DNA from 2 places in the Pseudoalteromonas sp. B131b genome. Region 1 is predicted to be linked to the other one. Evidence: predicted binding sites of a transcription regulator. Region 1 holds the regulator's gene; the other holds the start of a gene.
The links. Region 1 encodes ArgR, which controls arginine synthesis, uptake and breakdown. Its sites were predicted from a motif close to ANTGAATANNTATTCANT; they were not measured.
Positions count from the first base shown of each region.

Region 2: the regulator ArgR is predicted to act here: its motif matches at 3,677-3,694, upstream of P4S65_RS00860 (OadG family protein).

Region 1 is NZ_JARLUZ010000001.1:411,248-419,206, forward strand. Features, by position in the region: gene P4S65_RS02015 (DUF3718 domain-containing protein) at 1-199, opposite strand, end outside; gene folA (type 3 dihydrofolate reductase) at 278-769, opposite strand; gene cgtA (Obg family GTPase CgtA) at 842-1,999, opposite strand; gene rpmA (50S ribosomal protein L27) at 2,141-2,398, opposite strand; gene rplU (50S ribosomal protein L21) at 2,415-2,726, opposite strand; gene ispB (octaprenyl diphosphate synthase) at 3,149-4,120, shown strand; gene mdh (malate dehydrogenase) at 4,205-5,137, opposite strand; gene argR (transcriptional regulator ArgR) at 5,363-5,830, shown strand; gene P4S65_RS02055 (Dyp-type peroxidase) at 5,844-6,743, opposite strand; gene P4S65_RS02060 (ABC transporter ATP-binding protein) at 6,792-7,841, opposite strand; partial or broken gene P4S65_RS02065 (ABC transporter permease) at 7,842-7,959, opposite strand, start outside.
Region 2 is NZ_JARLUZ010000001.1:176,810-184,768, reverse strand. Features, by position in the region: gene P4S65_RS00890 (helix-turn-helix domain-containing protein) at 1-126, shown strand, start outside; gene P4S65_RS00885 (hypothetical protein) at 239-415, opposite strand; gene P4S65_RS00880 (hypothetical protein) at 597-1,247, opposite strand; gene P4S65_RS00875 (hypothetical protein) at 1,775-2,365, opposite strand; gene P4S65_RS00870 (hypothetical protein) at 2,796-2,987, opposite strand; gene P4S65_RS00865 (DUF1328 domain-containing protein) at 3,046-3,219, opposite strand; gene P4S65_RS00860 (OadG family protein) at 3,740-3,982, shown strand; gene oadA (sodium-extruding oxaloacetate decarboxylase subunit alpha) at 3,994-5,775, shown strand; gene P4S65_RS00850 (sodium ion-translocating decarboxylase subunit beta) at 5,789-6,919, shown strand; gene P4S65_RS00845 (aldo/keto reductase) at 7,059-7,959, shown strand, end outside.

The DNA.
Region 1 (7,959 bases):
TACATTGTATTGCATCGTAGATATTACGAATTTTTACACGAGAACTTTTAAGTTTACTACGTAAACGGTTTTTATCGTCCGCTGCTATATACTCGCAAATAGATACAGCTAATTGATCTTCAGCGTTTGCAGGCGCTACATACGAAAATGAACCTACTGCAATAGCAGTAACAATAACTAGCTTTGGTAATTTAAACATGAAAAACCCTTTATGGTACTTTTTACCTATGTTGATTGGTTAATATTGTACCAACACACGTAGATTTTCGCAATAATGTTATTGAATTTTATATAAAGTTACGAATTTATAACTAGATTTGTTTTTATTATCAGGCTGCATACTTAACTCTTCTTTAAGCTCCCATTTAGCTATTTTTTGATAATCTGGGAATTGTGTATCGCCTTCTACATCTAAATCTATAAACGTTAAATATAAGCGATCTGCACGCTCTAAAAACTGCTGATAAATATTTCCACCACCAATGATCATTACTTCTTCAGCGTCAGAAACTAAATTCAATGCAGCCTCTGGTGTTGCTACCGTTTCAATTCCATCAGCTTGATACCCAAGATTACGAGTAATAATAATATTACGTCGCCCAGGCAGAGGACGTCCGATAGATTCAAAAGTTTTACGACCCATAATTACAGGCTTACCTGTAGTCACTTTTTTAAAATGCTGAAGATCTGCAGGTAAATGCCATGGCATTTTATTATCTAGGCCAATTACACGGTTATTTGCCATTGCTGCAATCATTGAAATTATCATATTAAATACCTAGTACTTTATTTTTAAACAAAGAAAAAGGAGCATAAGCTCCTTTTTATAAATTCTATTTAATTAGCGCTCGTAGACAACTTCTACGTCGTAATCATCTTCATCCCAGTCGTCCCAATCATCATCATTGCCTTTACCTTTAGTGGCTTTTTCATGATAGGTATCCCACTTGAATTCAATCTCTTCATCTTCAACCTGTACAAACTTCTCTTTAGGCATGCTATCGAGCAGTGTCATTATGTTGTGAATTAAAGGTTGAGTATTGAGTTTATTAATCGCTGAAATGTGATAAATATTTTCAGTTTCGCCCAGTTCTTCTGCAATAGCTTCACATAACGCTTTTGCTTCGTCCTCTGGTAATAAGTCTATTTTATTAAAAACTAACCAACGTGGCTTTTCAGCTAATTTAGGGCTGTATTGATGTAGCTCGTTAATAATCGAGAATGCATTATCAACAGGGTTTGAACCATCTACCGGCATTACATCAATAATGTGTAATAACACACGACAACGCTCTAAATGCTTCAAGAAGCGGATGCCTAAGCCTGCACCATCAGATGCACCTTCAATTAAGCCTGGTATGTCAGCTATTACAAATGATTTATTCGCTTCTGGACGCACTACGCCCAAATTAGGAATAAGCGTTGTAAACGGGTAATCAGCTACTTTAGGCCTTGCTGCTGATACACTACGGATAAACGTAGATTTACCTGCGTTAGGAAGCCCTAGTAAGCCTACATCCGCTAATAGTAGCAACTCTAATTTTAAATTACGTACTTCGCCTTCAGTACCCAAGGTTTTTTGACGAGGTGCTCGGTTAGTACTTGATTTAAAACGTGCATTCCCCAAGCCGTGGAAACCACCTTTTGCAACCAAAATACGTTGACCATGTTGCGTTAAATCACCAAGTCCCTCTTGGGTATCAACATCCATGATACGTGTGCCTACAGGCACCATAACAAATAAGTCATCGGCTTTTCGGCCTGTACAGTTACGGCTACGACCGTTAGTACCACGTTCAGCTCTATGGAAACGCTCAAACTGATAATCAATGAGGGTATTTAAGTTTTCATCAGCTTGTAGATAAACACTACCACCGTCTCCACCGTCACCGCCGTCTGGTCCACCATCTGGAACATATTTTTCACGACGGAAAGACACGATGCCGCTGCCACCGTCTCCAGCTTCTGCGCGAATTTCTACTTCATCTACAAACTTCATGATTACTCACTTTAGGGATTGGCTTGTTAATTTAACTATTATATACCGAAGCCAAGCTGATTGCAGGCTTGGCTTGGGTATATATTTTTTTCTTAAAACAAAAAACCCCGCAAAGGCGGGGTTTTTTAACTACCTTACTGATTACTCAGTTACGATAGTTACGTATTTACGGTTTAAAGGACCTTTCTGTTCAAACTGAACTTTACCATCTGCTTTTGCGAAGATAGTGTGGTCTTTACCGATACCTACGTTTGTACCAGGGTGGAAACGAGTTCCACGCTGACGAACAATGATGCTACCCGCTAGAACTGATTCGCCACCAAAACGCTTAACACCTAAGCGTTTGCTTTCTGAATCGCGACCGTTACGAGTACTACCAGCTGCTTTTTTATGTGCCATTTCTAAGTACCTCTAATTAAGCGCTAATGCTAGTGATTTTAACTTCAGTGAACCATTGACGATGGCCCATTTGCTTACGAGAATGCTTACGGCGTCTAAATTTAACAACCTTAATCTTCTCACCGCGACCATGTGAAACAACCTCAGCTGTTATCTTGCCACCGTTTACGAACGGTACACCGATCTCGATTTTCTCACCATCAGCAACTAAAAGTACTGAATCAAATTCTACTGCCGCACCAGTTTCAACGTCTAATTTTTCAAGACGAATCGTTTGACCTTCAGTCACACGATGCTGTTTACCACCACTTTGGAAAACCGCGTACATAATTAACTCCGTCTGTGCACCCTCAAATCGGTGCAACTAAAATATTCTTCGATAGGGCGCGAAGTTTACGCTAACGCGAAATAACTAGCAAGCCTATTTTGTAATTAAAATGAATAAAAAGTAGCTGCATTGAGAGTAATTCAATATTTCCCCCAGTTTATATTAATTGACCCTTTTGCCAAGTGCTTTTTAGCTGTTAAGCGAAATAAGTTAATGCGCTTAAATAGAGCTCTCGCTGTATAATATCTAAGCGCGACTCATATTGCATATTGGTTATCTATTAATCAGTTATCTCAACCAATTAAGCTCTTATTCAGTACTTTAATAGTGTTTTTTCAATCAATCGTCACAAAATATCGAGCTAGTGCATTTTTTGTTGTACAATCTGCGCCGTTCACACATAAAAATTGGCTCGGAGATCAATGGATATAAAAGCTATCCAGGCGTTAATCGAAAGCGATATGAATGACGTCAATCAACTTATACATGCGCAAATGCGCTCAGATGTGGCGTTAGTTAATCAGCTTGGTTTATATATAGTTAGCAGTGGCGGCAAACGTGTTCGTCCAATGCTCGCAATTTTAGCAGCCAAGGCGCTCGGTTATCAGGGTAAAGATCACATAACACTTGCAACAATTGTTGAGTTTATTCATACAGCAACGCTATTACATGATGATGTTGTAGATGAATCAAACTTACGACGTGGCACGCCTACTGCAAATGCTGAATTTGGTAATGCTGCTAGCGTATTGGTTGGTGACTTTATTTACACTCGCTCATTTCAGCTTATGGTTGGCCTTGGAAAAATGCAGGTTATGCAAGTACTTGCCGATGCAACAAACATTATTGCTGAAGGTGAAGTATTGCAGCTAATGAACTGCAATGACCCAGATACGACTGAAGCCAGCTATATGCAGGTTATTTACTCTAAAACGGCTAAATTATTTGAAGCAGCTACAGGCCTTGCTGCCATTATTACTGAGCAAGACCAAGCGACACTCGACGCATTAAACTTATACGGTATGCATTTAGGCACCGCGTTTCAGTTAGTGGATGATGTACTCGATTACAATGCGGATGCTGAGCAGCTAGGTAAAAACATTGGCGATGATTTAGCTGAAGGCAAACCAACCCTTCCGCTTATTTATGCTATGCAACATGGTAGCGAGCAGCAAACGCAACTTATTCGTGATGCAATAGAGCACAGTAATGGTATGGAGCATTTAGAAGAAATTTTAACTGCACTAAAACAAACTAATGCGCTTGAGTTTACAATGCAAAAAGCAGAGCTTGAGGCCGAAAAAGCCATTGCCTGTTTAGACTTTTTAGCTGAGTCTGACTATAAGCAAGCACTTATAAGCCTTGCCCGTATTGCGGTTGACCGCGACCACTAGTTTTAACTAGTTACACAGTGTGACATTAATTCTGAGCAATAAAAAGCCTGCAAATGCAGGCTTTTTTGTTGCTTAAACCGGCTATTACGCCATGAAATCAACACCTTCTTTAATGTCTTTTTTCAGAGTTTCAAGCATGTCATTTTTTGCTTTTGTTTCAAATGCGCTTAGTTCGCCGTAAGAAAGAATTTCTTCTACGCCGTTTTTACCTAAACGTACTGGATGTGCAAAGTACTCTGCATCGCCATTTTCAACAGCAACGTAAGCGTAATCTACAACTTCTTCACCTTGTAGGCCTTTAACTAAAGACATACAAAAACGCGCTGCAGCAGCACCCATAGATAGCGTAGCTGAACCACCGCCTGCTTTAGCATTTACAACTTCAGTACCCGCATTTTGAATACGTGGAGTAAGTGCAGCAACTTCTTCATCTGTGAAAGAAACACCTTCAACTTGAGAAAGTAGAGGCAGAATCGTTGTGCCTGAGTGACCACCAATTACTGGTACTTTTACAGTTGCTACGTCTACGCCTTTAAGTTCAGCAACAAATGCTTCTGAACGAATAACGTCAAGCGTAGTAATACCGAATACGCGTTTAGCGTCGTAAGTACCTGCTTTTTTGAATACTTCAGCAACAATTGGAACTGTGCCGTTTACTGGGTTAGTAATAATACCTACTAACGCTTTAGGACAGCTGGCAACAATGCCTTCTGCTAACGTTTTGATGATGCCAGCATTTACATTGAATAAATCAGCACGATCCATACCTGGTTTACGTGGCATACCCGCTGGGATAAGAACGATGTCAGAACCTTCAAGCGCTTTATTTAAATCGTCTGCGCCAAAGCCTGCAACTTTAACATCTGTTGGGATGTGAGAAAGGTCAACCGCAACACCTGGTACTACTGGTGCAACATCATAAAGTGATAATTCAGAGCCAGCTGGTAAGCCTGTTTTTAATAATAAAGACAACGCTTGGCCGATACCGCCTGCAGCACCTAATACAGCAACTTTCATTGGAATTCTCCGTCATTTGAGGTAGGAAATATTTGTGGCTCTTAAGATAATGAAATTAGCGACTAAAAACAAATTTATCCTGTCTATTTCAAGTATATTTTCGACCATAGTCGTAAACTTTTGTGATTTAACGCATCAAACTGGCAAGTTAACTAAACAACTGCTGCATAATTATTCATTATTGTGTAGAATTTGCAGCATAAATAACAAAAATGAATAAAGGCTATGCAACCACAAGATAAACAAGAAGCACTGGTAAAAGCATTTAAATCGCTTTTAAAAGAAGAAAACTTTGGCTCTCAAGGCGAAATAGTTGATGCGTTAAAAGAGCAAGGCTTTGACAATATAAGCCAAAGTAAAGTATCACGCATGTTAAGTAAGTTTGGCGCTGTACGCACACGTAATGCCAAACAAGAAATGGTTTACTGCTTACCTGCTGAAATGGGTGTACCTACGGCTAAAAGCCCATTACGCCAATTAGTAATCGACATTATGCACAACGAAATGATGATCATCATTCGTACCAGCCCAGGTGCGGCTCAGCTTATTGCACGTTTATTAGATTCATTAGGTAAAGCAGATGGCGTACTAGGAACTATTGCCGGCGATGACACTATTTTTATCGCCCCGGCTAAAATATCTGAAATAGACGTGACGCTTGAACGCGTTCGCATTTTATTTGATACGGTTTGATTATTAATCGTAATTAAATCTGTTTTAAAAATCCGACCGAAGGTGCAAAAAAAGCAGAACCCATATCGGCTTGAGTAAAATCAAGCCAGTGGTCGTAACAATCACCTTCGCCTAAACGGCTTTTAAGTATTTTTTCGAACGCGGTTCCTTTACATGCACATGTAATTGATAACATTCCCTGCTCATACACATCGCCATAAGGCATGCTTTGATTTAATAGTAGCGGTTGCCCGTCTTCATCTTTTAGCTCACTACGCGAAGCATGGCTGGTTTCGATCGCGGGGGTAATTAGTGTGTTATCAAGGCGCGTACGACCCATTATTTGCTCTTGCTCACTTAATGATAAATGCTGCCACACAGTTAAGTCATGCTTATAACGTTGTACATGAATATAACTTCCTTGATCTTCAAAGCTACCCGGTTTATTTATTAGTGCCGTCGCACGCTTTTTTCTACCATGAGCAGAATCGCCACCATAAATAAAGCCATTAAAGTCTCGTCCATCTAAAAAGCGAAAATTACGAACCTGCTCTACCAGCTCTACATCAGGAGCAAATAACTTTAATACTTGCAGGGCAAATAAATGGTTAACGTCTTCACGGTCAGAGCGAATTTGCACAAACAAATCACACGGTTGCACGCTCATTTGGTGATCGCTGTGATTTATATTAGGAAAGCTCTGTAATTCGCTTGGAATGTACTCCGGAAGGATATGTGGCCAATATTGCGCACCAATAGCGACCATACAAGAGAGCATTGATTCTGAAAACTGATCGCTAAATTCTTCTTCAATAGCGCTTACTTGCTTTAGTTTTACGCGTAGCGATTCATCTTGACCATCAAACACATTAAAAAATAAGTGCAAACCGTGTAAGTTTGCTTCAGCACAAATCCCTGATTGCGCTTGCGCCATTGTTATTCCTTAGTTTTATAGATAAAAACACAGCGAATAACAAATTAATTATGATTCGAAAAAGTTCACCGTGTGAGGTTTTATTTTTATTATAACCTGTTCATTTTTTTCAAATGATTGGTCATATTGTGCAGCAACTTCAACTTCTTGCTCAGCAATAACGACTGTGTAAACATACGCTGAACCAATAAAGCGACTACTTAATATTGTAGCTCGTTCACAGTGCCTGTCACATAGATTATCACTTACCAATTCAATCTGGTGAGGACGAACATATATTTTACCTACACTCGCTCTATGCTCATGTCCAATATATGATTTAACTAAGCCGAACGGTGTATTATATTCAGTTGTCGTTAATACTTCTGCCTCTAAGTATATGCCTTGACCCAGAAACTCTGCAACCTCCTTTGAGCTTGGGGCTGCAAAAAGCTGTTCTGGCGTGCCTTGTTGCGCAATTTTACCGCGATGCATAATGGCAAGTGTATCGGAAAAGGCAAATGCCTCTTCTTTTGAGTGCGTAACAAATACAGCAGAGACTTGTGTTGCCTTAATAATTCGACGTATATCGGCGATTAGCTCAAAGCGTACTTGTGTATCAATGTTTGAAAAAGGCTCATCAAGCAATAACAAACTAGGTTTATAAGCTAATGCGCGAGCAATCGCTACGCGTTGCTGCTGACCACCCGATAACTGATGAGGAAATCTATCGGCACAGCCAATTAAATGAACAAGCTTAAGCATTTCATCAACACGATGCTGCTTTTGGGCTTTACTCATTTTACTAAGCCCAAATGCGATATTATTTGCCACCGTTAAATGCGGAAACAATGCATAGTCTTGAAACATCATGCCGATGTTACGATGCTCAGGTGAGACAAATGATTGCTCATTACTCACTAATTTACCGTCTATAAAAATAGACCCTTGCTTGGCTTCAATTAAACCTGCAATGGCTTTTAATGTGGTTGTTTTACCGCAACCACTTGCACCGAGCAGACAAACAATTTCATCTTTGCCCACTGTTAAATCTAAATCGTGAATAACCTTTGTGCCGTTATAGTGATAGCTCACGCCTTGTAAAATTAAACTACTCATTTAACTACGTTGCTCCATAGAACGATTAATAAGATACAAAGGAATAAACCCGACAATAACAATAAATAATGCCGAAATTGAAGCAAGCTCTAACTGCTCGTCACTCACATACTGAAAT
Region 2 (7,959 bases), 230 kb from region 1:
TCGTTCGATATGCTGGCGTTAAAGTTGGGAGTCACACCGGAACTTTTAGCCGATATTTCAGGAGTTGGATATACTGCTAAAAGCGCTAACGAGTGTGATGAGATTGTTATTCCATTTAATTTCTAAGTTATAAACGCTTAAACACAGTTGTCAGATTCGATTGGTTGCATTCAATCAAATCTGACATTCATATATGTACCATTGGAGAGACGTTGTAACAACTCAATGGAAAGTACCGTTATGAATCCACTGGACCAGACTTTTTGGAGACTATAACAATGCAACTCTCAGTACTTTGATTTTCCTTTGCTCTTTGAATAACTTTGGCTAGCATTTTTACTGCCACGCCCCTAGATTGATCACCTTCATTTTCATAATTAAATTCACCTGGTTTACTCATAAGAATTTGTCTCATGTAGCGTTACCTCTATTTTCTCTAAATTGCTTCATTGAATGCAAATAAAGCTCCAACTCGACTCTATCAGCTACTTCATCTAAAATCTTTTCGCATGCTCTGCACTCGATTTCATCGTAAGGAGTGCATAAGTATTGCCCATAAACTGCAATAGTAAATATATAAACATAATCAATATTACTTACAGTAACGCGTACTGGCTTACAAAAGATAGAGCCTTTGCCTGTTTTTTTAGATCTCGATGATTCAAAAATACACCTTCTTTTATTCCTTTTCGTAGGTCTGGAATAAATAAACTATCACCATGATCGAAGCAGTATTTTGCTGTAGATTCCCCATTCATCAAATCCCTTGCTCGAGTATGTTGCTTTTGCGAATCACATTTCAGCTCATACCACCATTTGTTTTCACTAGGGTTTCCTTGGATTATAGTGATACCAATATTTTTTTGATCTATTTCTAAACCATCAACCAAAAACTTTTTAGTTCCATCTAGAACATGTTCTAGCTGATCTATCGGCTGAGTAATACGTTTAAAAGCATCCTCTCTGAACTTCAATGATTTAGCTTTATGATAGAATCTATCTCTTTTCTTTTTAACAAGCCCATTAAAAAAGGCAATTAACGATTCAGTTAGTAATTCATACTTTTTAGTAACAGCACCTTTAAAAGTTTCAGAAATACCTTTGATAAATAAAACTAAAAATGTAAAAGCTGCAAGAAGCGTAAAAACAAATTCATGAAAATCTTTGTAATTTTTTATCCAACTCCAATCATCCCCCCATATATCTAATGTTCCGTAATAGAGCATGACAATTGGGGGTATTACCATGCTTAATACTGGAGAGCTTAAAAATTGACTACTCTGTTGTTTACAAAAACAACGTGAAACAATTTTTTCAAATTTTATTCCTTTATATAAATATATGAGAGTTTTTAACAATTTACTAGAGTAGCGAAGAGGGTTTTTCTGATTTTGAGTTACTTCAGTAATCGTAAGGTTTCAATCACATTACGTAATTATTGCGAGTATATTACTATTAAAAATATATTTTATCTTGTTGATTTGATAAATTTTTCTAGCTATAGGGAAAGTTTAGAGTTTGGGATGCTATTTCGTGTAAAGTCGAATCTAGTAGCTCAAACTAAAAACTAAAATATGAGTTACTTCATCTAAATATCAAGTCATTAATAACTTTATATTTTTCTTTAAAATCTAATTCAACTAAAAATTAATAAGTATGCCCAACTAACGTTAATACATATTAACGTTAGTTGGCAAAGGCTTAATATTTCAAGGATACTTTTTATAGTCGTGAGTGAGGGCATTCCGAATTATAAAGCTGCGTTTAGAGGCTGCTATGCAAAAATGCTAAGTAAGTCACTATTAAAAGTAATCCCAGTTAAATTATTTTCTTTCACAAGAGTTTTAAATGCGGCATTACAGTAAATTGATTTACCACCTTGCATGCTCGACTTAAAAATTAGATTTAGATCGGACTTAAAGGCCAGAGATTTTAGACCATCTTCAAATCCATCTAGATAAGCTTTTTCCGTCAAATCTTTATCTTCTTCTTCAAAAATTAGTGGGTTGAATAAAAATAATTCTTTCTCACAATTCAATGGAACAAATTCCCCGCAGCCTTGTAAATGATTACCTATGGCCGTGTAAGCTTTTTTATTTAACACCAAGTAACACGAAAATAAGTTTATATCATAGTCTTGTTGCTCAGCTTCTTTCTCAACTTTACAGTTAAACCCATTTTCTACAACGTCTAATATTTTAGCTTTCCCTCTTGGGAAATCATCCATAGCTATTTTCACTGCCTCGTTAAAACTGCTCTCTTTTTCTTTAGCAATTTGCTTTGCCATAGAAACAGTCGTGAGGTCGATTATGTCGTATTTTTTTGATGGCTTATGTATTTTGAAAATTACTAGATCCCTTTCCATAACTCATCCTTTTTTCAAATATTCTAGCAGGTAACATGCCTGTTCTAATAAGCATTTTTGTATTTCTAAGCTTATTTAAGAACACTGTCTTATCTGTAGCCATACTCTCACCTAACATTGCGCCAATCCATGTTTCATAGTTATATCTATGGATTTTACGATGCGGCGGTGCGTTAGTAGTTGATCAATCAATTATTTTGAGGTAAGAAAACCATGTTGGTAACAAGGTAAAAATTTCGTTATTTAGTTGTTCTATATCAGAGATTTTTAACGAAGTTGGTGTCTGATTTAATCCTTCAAATTGATTAAGTATTATTACGGATTGGTATCAGTGCGGTTTGACTCATTAGCTAAAATGGGGGAAGTTGTTCGATACTTATAAACAGGCAAAAAACGGCTCTTGAGAGCCGCTTTTTTAGTAAAAGAAGAATTAACAATTAGTTTCTTCAGCGTTTACGCCTTCTTTAACATTTTCACATGCATCTTCTACTTTGTTTTGCACGTCAGTTACTGCTTCGTCAATACGTTCACCTGCGTCTTCTGCATGATTGTCTTCACAACCCATAATGAAAAAACTTGCGAATAGACCGATTAGTGCTGCTTTTACAGTTGTTGAATTCATAATGTAATTCCTTGTAAGTGTTAATTAAGTATAAGTGTTTGTTAGTCCGATGGATTATCTACCTGGGCGATTTACCACGTAGTGCACCTGAAACTAATGAAATCACTAAAAGTACTAGAAAGATAAAAAATATAATTTTTGCTATACCAGCTGCGGCACCTGCGATGCCACCAAAACCTAACACTGCAGCGATTAAAGCAATAACTAAAAATGTGATTGTCCAGCGTAACATTGTTTTCTCCTTGGTTTATAAATTTTGCTCACAATAACTAATGCCAGTTACATGCCAAAGTGTATTGTTGTTTAATATCATGTGTTTATGTTTTTTTTGTGTGTTTTGGGCAATTAGTTGATTAGTAACTTTTACGCTTTGCTATGTAAGTTATTCACACCGTTACACATTGCTTGTAAATATTCACTAAATACATTTATTTTGGTAAGACCAATTAACAATTGATCCTTTGTTTTTGTGTTTCATATGATTTTTCATGTTTTTTTTATTTAACCGGATAGTTAATTAACAACTTATATATAACTATTAGCTATAGTCATTATTTCCTGTAACTATTGTAGGGTGCGTGATTGCAGGGTTCTGGTATGTAAATTAGTTGAGTTTTATGTTGATTATAGTTTAATTGGTTTTACCAATTTACAAGATGTAGACAAAATAATTAGTTTTGTTATTATCCAGTGAATAAATATTTAATTAAATCGATTTTTTATTTTCGATATGGGTTTCAAGGGGGAGAAAAATGGATATAGGTGCTCTACTCACAACGGCTGGTAGTTTAATGCTTACTGGTATGGTTGGGGTGTTTGTATTTCTGTCGATATTAATTGGTGCAGTAACGCTTATGTCTAATTTGGTGACGCGCTATAGCGAACCAGAAGCATCACCAGCTAAATCACCGTCTTTTAAATCTCAAGGTGTGCCTAATGAGCACATCGCTGCTATTAGTGCTGCCATTGCTCAGTACAAATCAAATAATAAATAAGGGGCACACACATGGCTAAATTAAAATTAACAGAATTGGTATTACGCGATGCGCACCAATCATTGCTCGCAACACGTATGCGTTTAGACGATATGCTACCGATTGCTAGCAAGTTAGATGATGCAGGTTATTGGTCTATTGAATCGTGGGGCGGTGCTACATTTGATTCGTGTATTCGTTATTTAGGCGAAGATCCGTGGGAGCGTATTCGTGCGCTTAAAAAAGCGATGCCTAATACTAAACAGCAAATGCTATTACGCGGTCAAAACCTATTAGGCTACCGCCATTACGCTGATGACGTAGTTGAAAAGTTTGTAGAACGCGCACATAAAAATGGCGTTGACGTATTTCGTATATTCGATGCAATGAATGATGTACGTAACCTAGAAACAGCGATTAAAGCGGCTATAAAAGTAGGCGCGCACGCTCAAGGTACTATTTCGTACACAGTTAGCCCAGTTCATACACTTGATATGTGGCTGACTCTTGCTAAGCAATTAGAAGACTTAGGCTGTCATTCAATTTGTATTAAAGATATGGCGGGCTTATTAAAGCCATATGATGCAGAAGAGCTTATAAAAGCGCTCAAAGAAACCGTATCGGTTCCAATTGCTATGCAGTGCCATGCTACAACAGGTTTAAGTACTGCGACTTATCAAAAAGCAATTGATGCTGGCATTGATATGCTCGATACCGCTATTTCATCAATGAGTATGACTTATGGACATTCTGCAACTGAAACTATCGTATCGATAGTTGAAGGGACTGAGCGTGATACTGAGCTTGATTTAAACCACCTAGAAGAAATTGCTGCTTACTTTAGAGATGTGCGTAAAAAATATGCGGCATTTGAAGGTAGCTTAAAAGGGGTTGATGGGCGTATTTTACTAGCTCAAGTACCTGGTGGCATGCTTACAAACATGGAAAATCAACTTAAAGAGCAAGGCGCAGCCGATAAGCTTAATGAGGTTTTACTTGAGATCCCACGTGTACGTGAAGATCTTGGTTTTTTACCTTTAGTAACACCAACGTCGCAAATTGTTGGCACTCAAGCGGTACTTAATGTGCTAACAGGTGAGCGTTATAAAACAATTACTAAAGAAACTGCTGGCGTATTAAAAGGTGAATATGGCTTAACACCAGCACCAATGAATAAAGAGCTACAAGAGCGTGTGCTTGATGGAGCAGAAGTTATTACTTGTCGCCCTGCAGATAATATTGCACCTGAGCTTGCAACGCTTGAAGCTGAGTTATTAAAAGAAGCGCAAGAGCAAGGCTTAACACTGGCTGATGACCAAATTGATGACGTACTAACTTATGCATTATTCCCACAAGTTGGTTTGAAGTTTATTAAAAACCGCAACAACCCAGATGCATTTGAGCCAGTCCCTTCTGTTGAAGATAAAAGCGGTAAAGCACCTTCTAAATCAGCTTCAAATAATAACAAAGTGAAGGCTGAGCAGTACAGCGTAAAAGTAGATGGTAAAGTTTATGACGTAGTAGTGGCGAAAGGTGGTGAACTTAAGGAAGTAACATTAAAAGACTCTGAGCACATTCCTCAATCTGCTTCGGTTGCATCAGGTGAAACACTTAACGCGCCTCTAGCCGGTAATATTTTTAAGATTAAGGTAAAAGCTGGGCAAGTTGTTAACGAAGGCGATGTAGTGATTATTATGGAAGCCATGAAAATGGAAACTGAAATACGCGCTACGCATACCGGAACAATTGCTGAAGTGTTAGTTAGTGAAGGCGATGCTGTAACTACCGGCGACGCTATGATTGCATTAGCTTAGGAGTAAATAGAGGATGGACGGTATTTTAAACCTCTGGAATGCGACAGGCATTGCTAACTTTACAATCCCATCGTTAATAATGATTGCGGTAGGGTGTTTATTACTGTTTTTAGCGATAGCTAAAGGCTTTGAACCATTATTATTACTACCTATTGGTTTTGGTGCAATTTTAACAAACGTACCAGTGGCAGGTTTGTCAGACCCAGGTGGGCTTTTGTACTACGTTTATTATGTGGGTATTGATACGGGGATTTTTCCGCTGTTGATATTTATGGGAGTGGGGGCGCTGACTGACTTTAGCGCGCTTATTGCAAACCCACGTATGTTGTTATTAGGTGCGGCTGCACAGTTTGGTATTTTTGCTACATTGTTTGGCGCTATATTACTTAACTATGTACCAGGTTTTGAGTTTACCTTACAAGATGCCTCAGCTATTGCCATTATAGGTGGTGCCGATGGGCCAACGGCAATATTTTTAGCATCAAAACTGGCACCTGATTTACTAGGCGCAATAGCGGTAGCTGCATATTCATACATGGCACTTGTGCCAATTATTCAGCCACCAATTATGCGTGCGTTAACGACACCAGAAGAGCGCCAAATTAAGATGCCTGAATTACGTAAGGTATCTAAAAAGGAAAAGATTATTTTCCCCCTTATGGTACTTAGTTTAACGGCAATGTTTTTACCGGCTGCTATACCGCTTGTAGGTATGTTTTGTTTAGGTAACTTAATGCGGGAGTCGGGTGTTGTTGATAGATTAAGTAACAGTGCTCAAAACGAAATCATCAATGTTACAACTATATTTTTAGGCTTAGCTGTAGGCTCAAAGCTTGCTGCAGATAAGTTTTTAACTGTTGAGACGATTGGTATTTTAGTGCTTGGCGCACTGGCTTTTGCAATTGGTACGGCATCTGGCGTATTTATGGCAAAAGGACTTAATCGAATATCTAAAACGCCTATAAATCCATTAATTGGGGCGGCAGGTGTATCGGCTGTGCCAATGGCGGCACGAGTAGTTAATAAAGTGGGCCTTGAAAGTAACCCACATAACTTTTTACTTATGCATGCAATGGGACCAAACGTAGCAGGTGTACTTGGTAGTGCCGTTGCTGCGGGTATTTTATTAGCACTTGTTGGCTAATAATTAAAGTGGTAGTTAATAAATGATTTAGCGCAGTTTACTGCGCTTTTTTTTGCTTTTATTTCTCGTCGTTAATAGTTTCTTGTTTCTGTATTTTTGTTTAAAGTGGATGTTCTTCGCAATTTTAAGGATAGTCATAATGCTCCACACACCTTTAGCAAAATATTTACCTAATGTTAGTAAGCTTGTATTTGGATGTATGGGTCTGGGCGGCGGTTGGAATAAAGACGCAATCACTGACGCACATGTTAAGCAAGCTCATGAATGTATAGATAACGCCATTGAAAGTGGTATTAACTTTTTTGACCATGCTGATATTTATACCTTTGGTAAGGCCGAGCAAGTATTTGGTAAAGCGCTAAGTGAGCGAGCAGAGCTTAGAGAACATATATATATTCAATCTAAGTGTGGGATTCGATTTGAAGATGACTTAGGGCCGAAGCGTTATGATTTTTCAGCTAAATGGATTGAGCAATCAGTCGAAGCGTCCTTAAAGCGATTAAACACAGAGTACTTAGATGTACTTATGTTGCACCGCCCTGATCCACTCATGGAAGTTGATGAAATTGCACGTGTGTTTAGTTGTTTAAAAGAAAGTGGCAAAGTACGCAATTTTGCAGTATCTAATATGCAGCAGCACCAAATGAACTTTTTACAACATGCGCTTGACATGCCAATTGTTGCCAATCAAATAGAAGCGAGCCTGCAAAAACATCAGTTTGTTGATGAAGGCATATATGCCGGTAACAGTGACGGTAAAGATCTTAATTTTACACCAGGCAGTATTGAGTACTGTCGCCATTTTGAAATCCAAATTCAAAGCTGGGGTAGTTTATGCCAAGGTTTGTACACTGGTAGTGATTTATCAAATGCATCGCAGGCCGATATAAACACCAGTATTTTAGTTAATAAGCTGGCAGCATTTTATGGTACTTCTGCTGAGGCAATTGTACTTGCATGGTTGCTTCGCCATCCCGCATCGATCCAACCAATTATTGGGACGACTAACGCTAAGCGAATTAAAGCCTCTTGTGATGCTG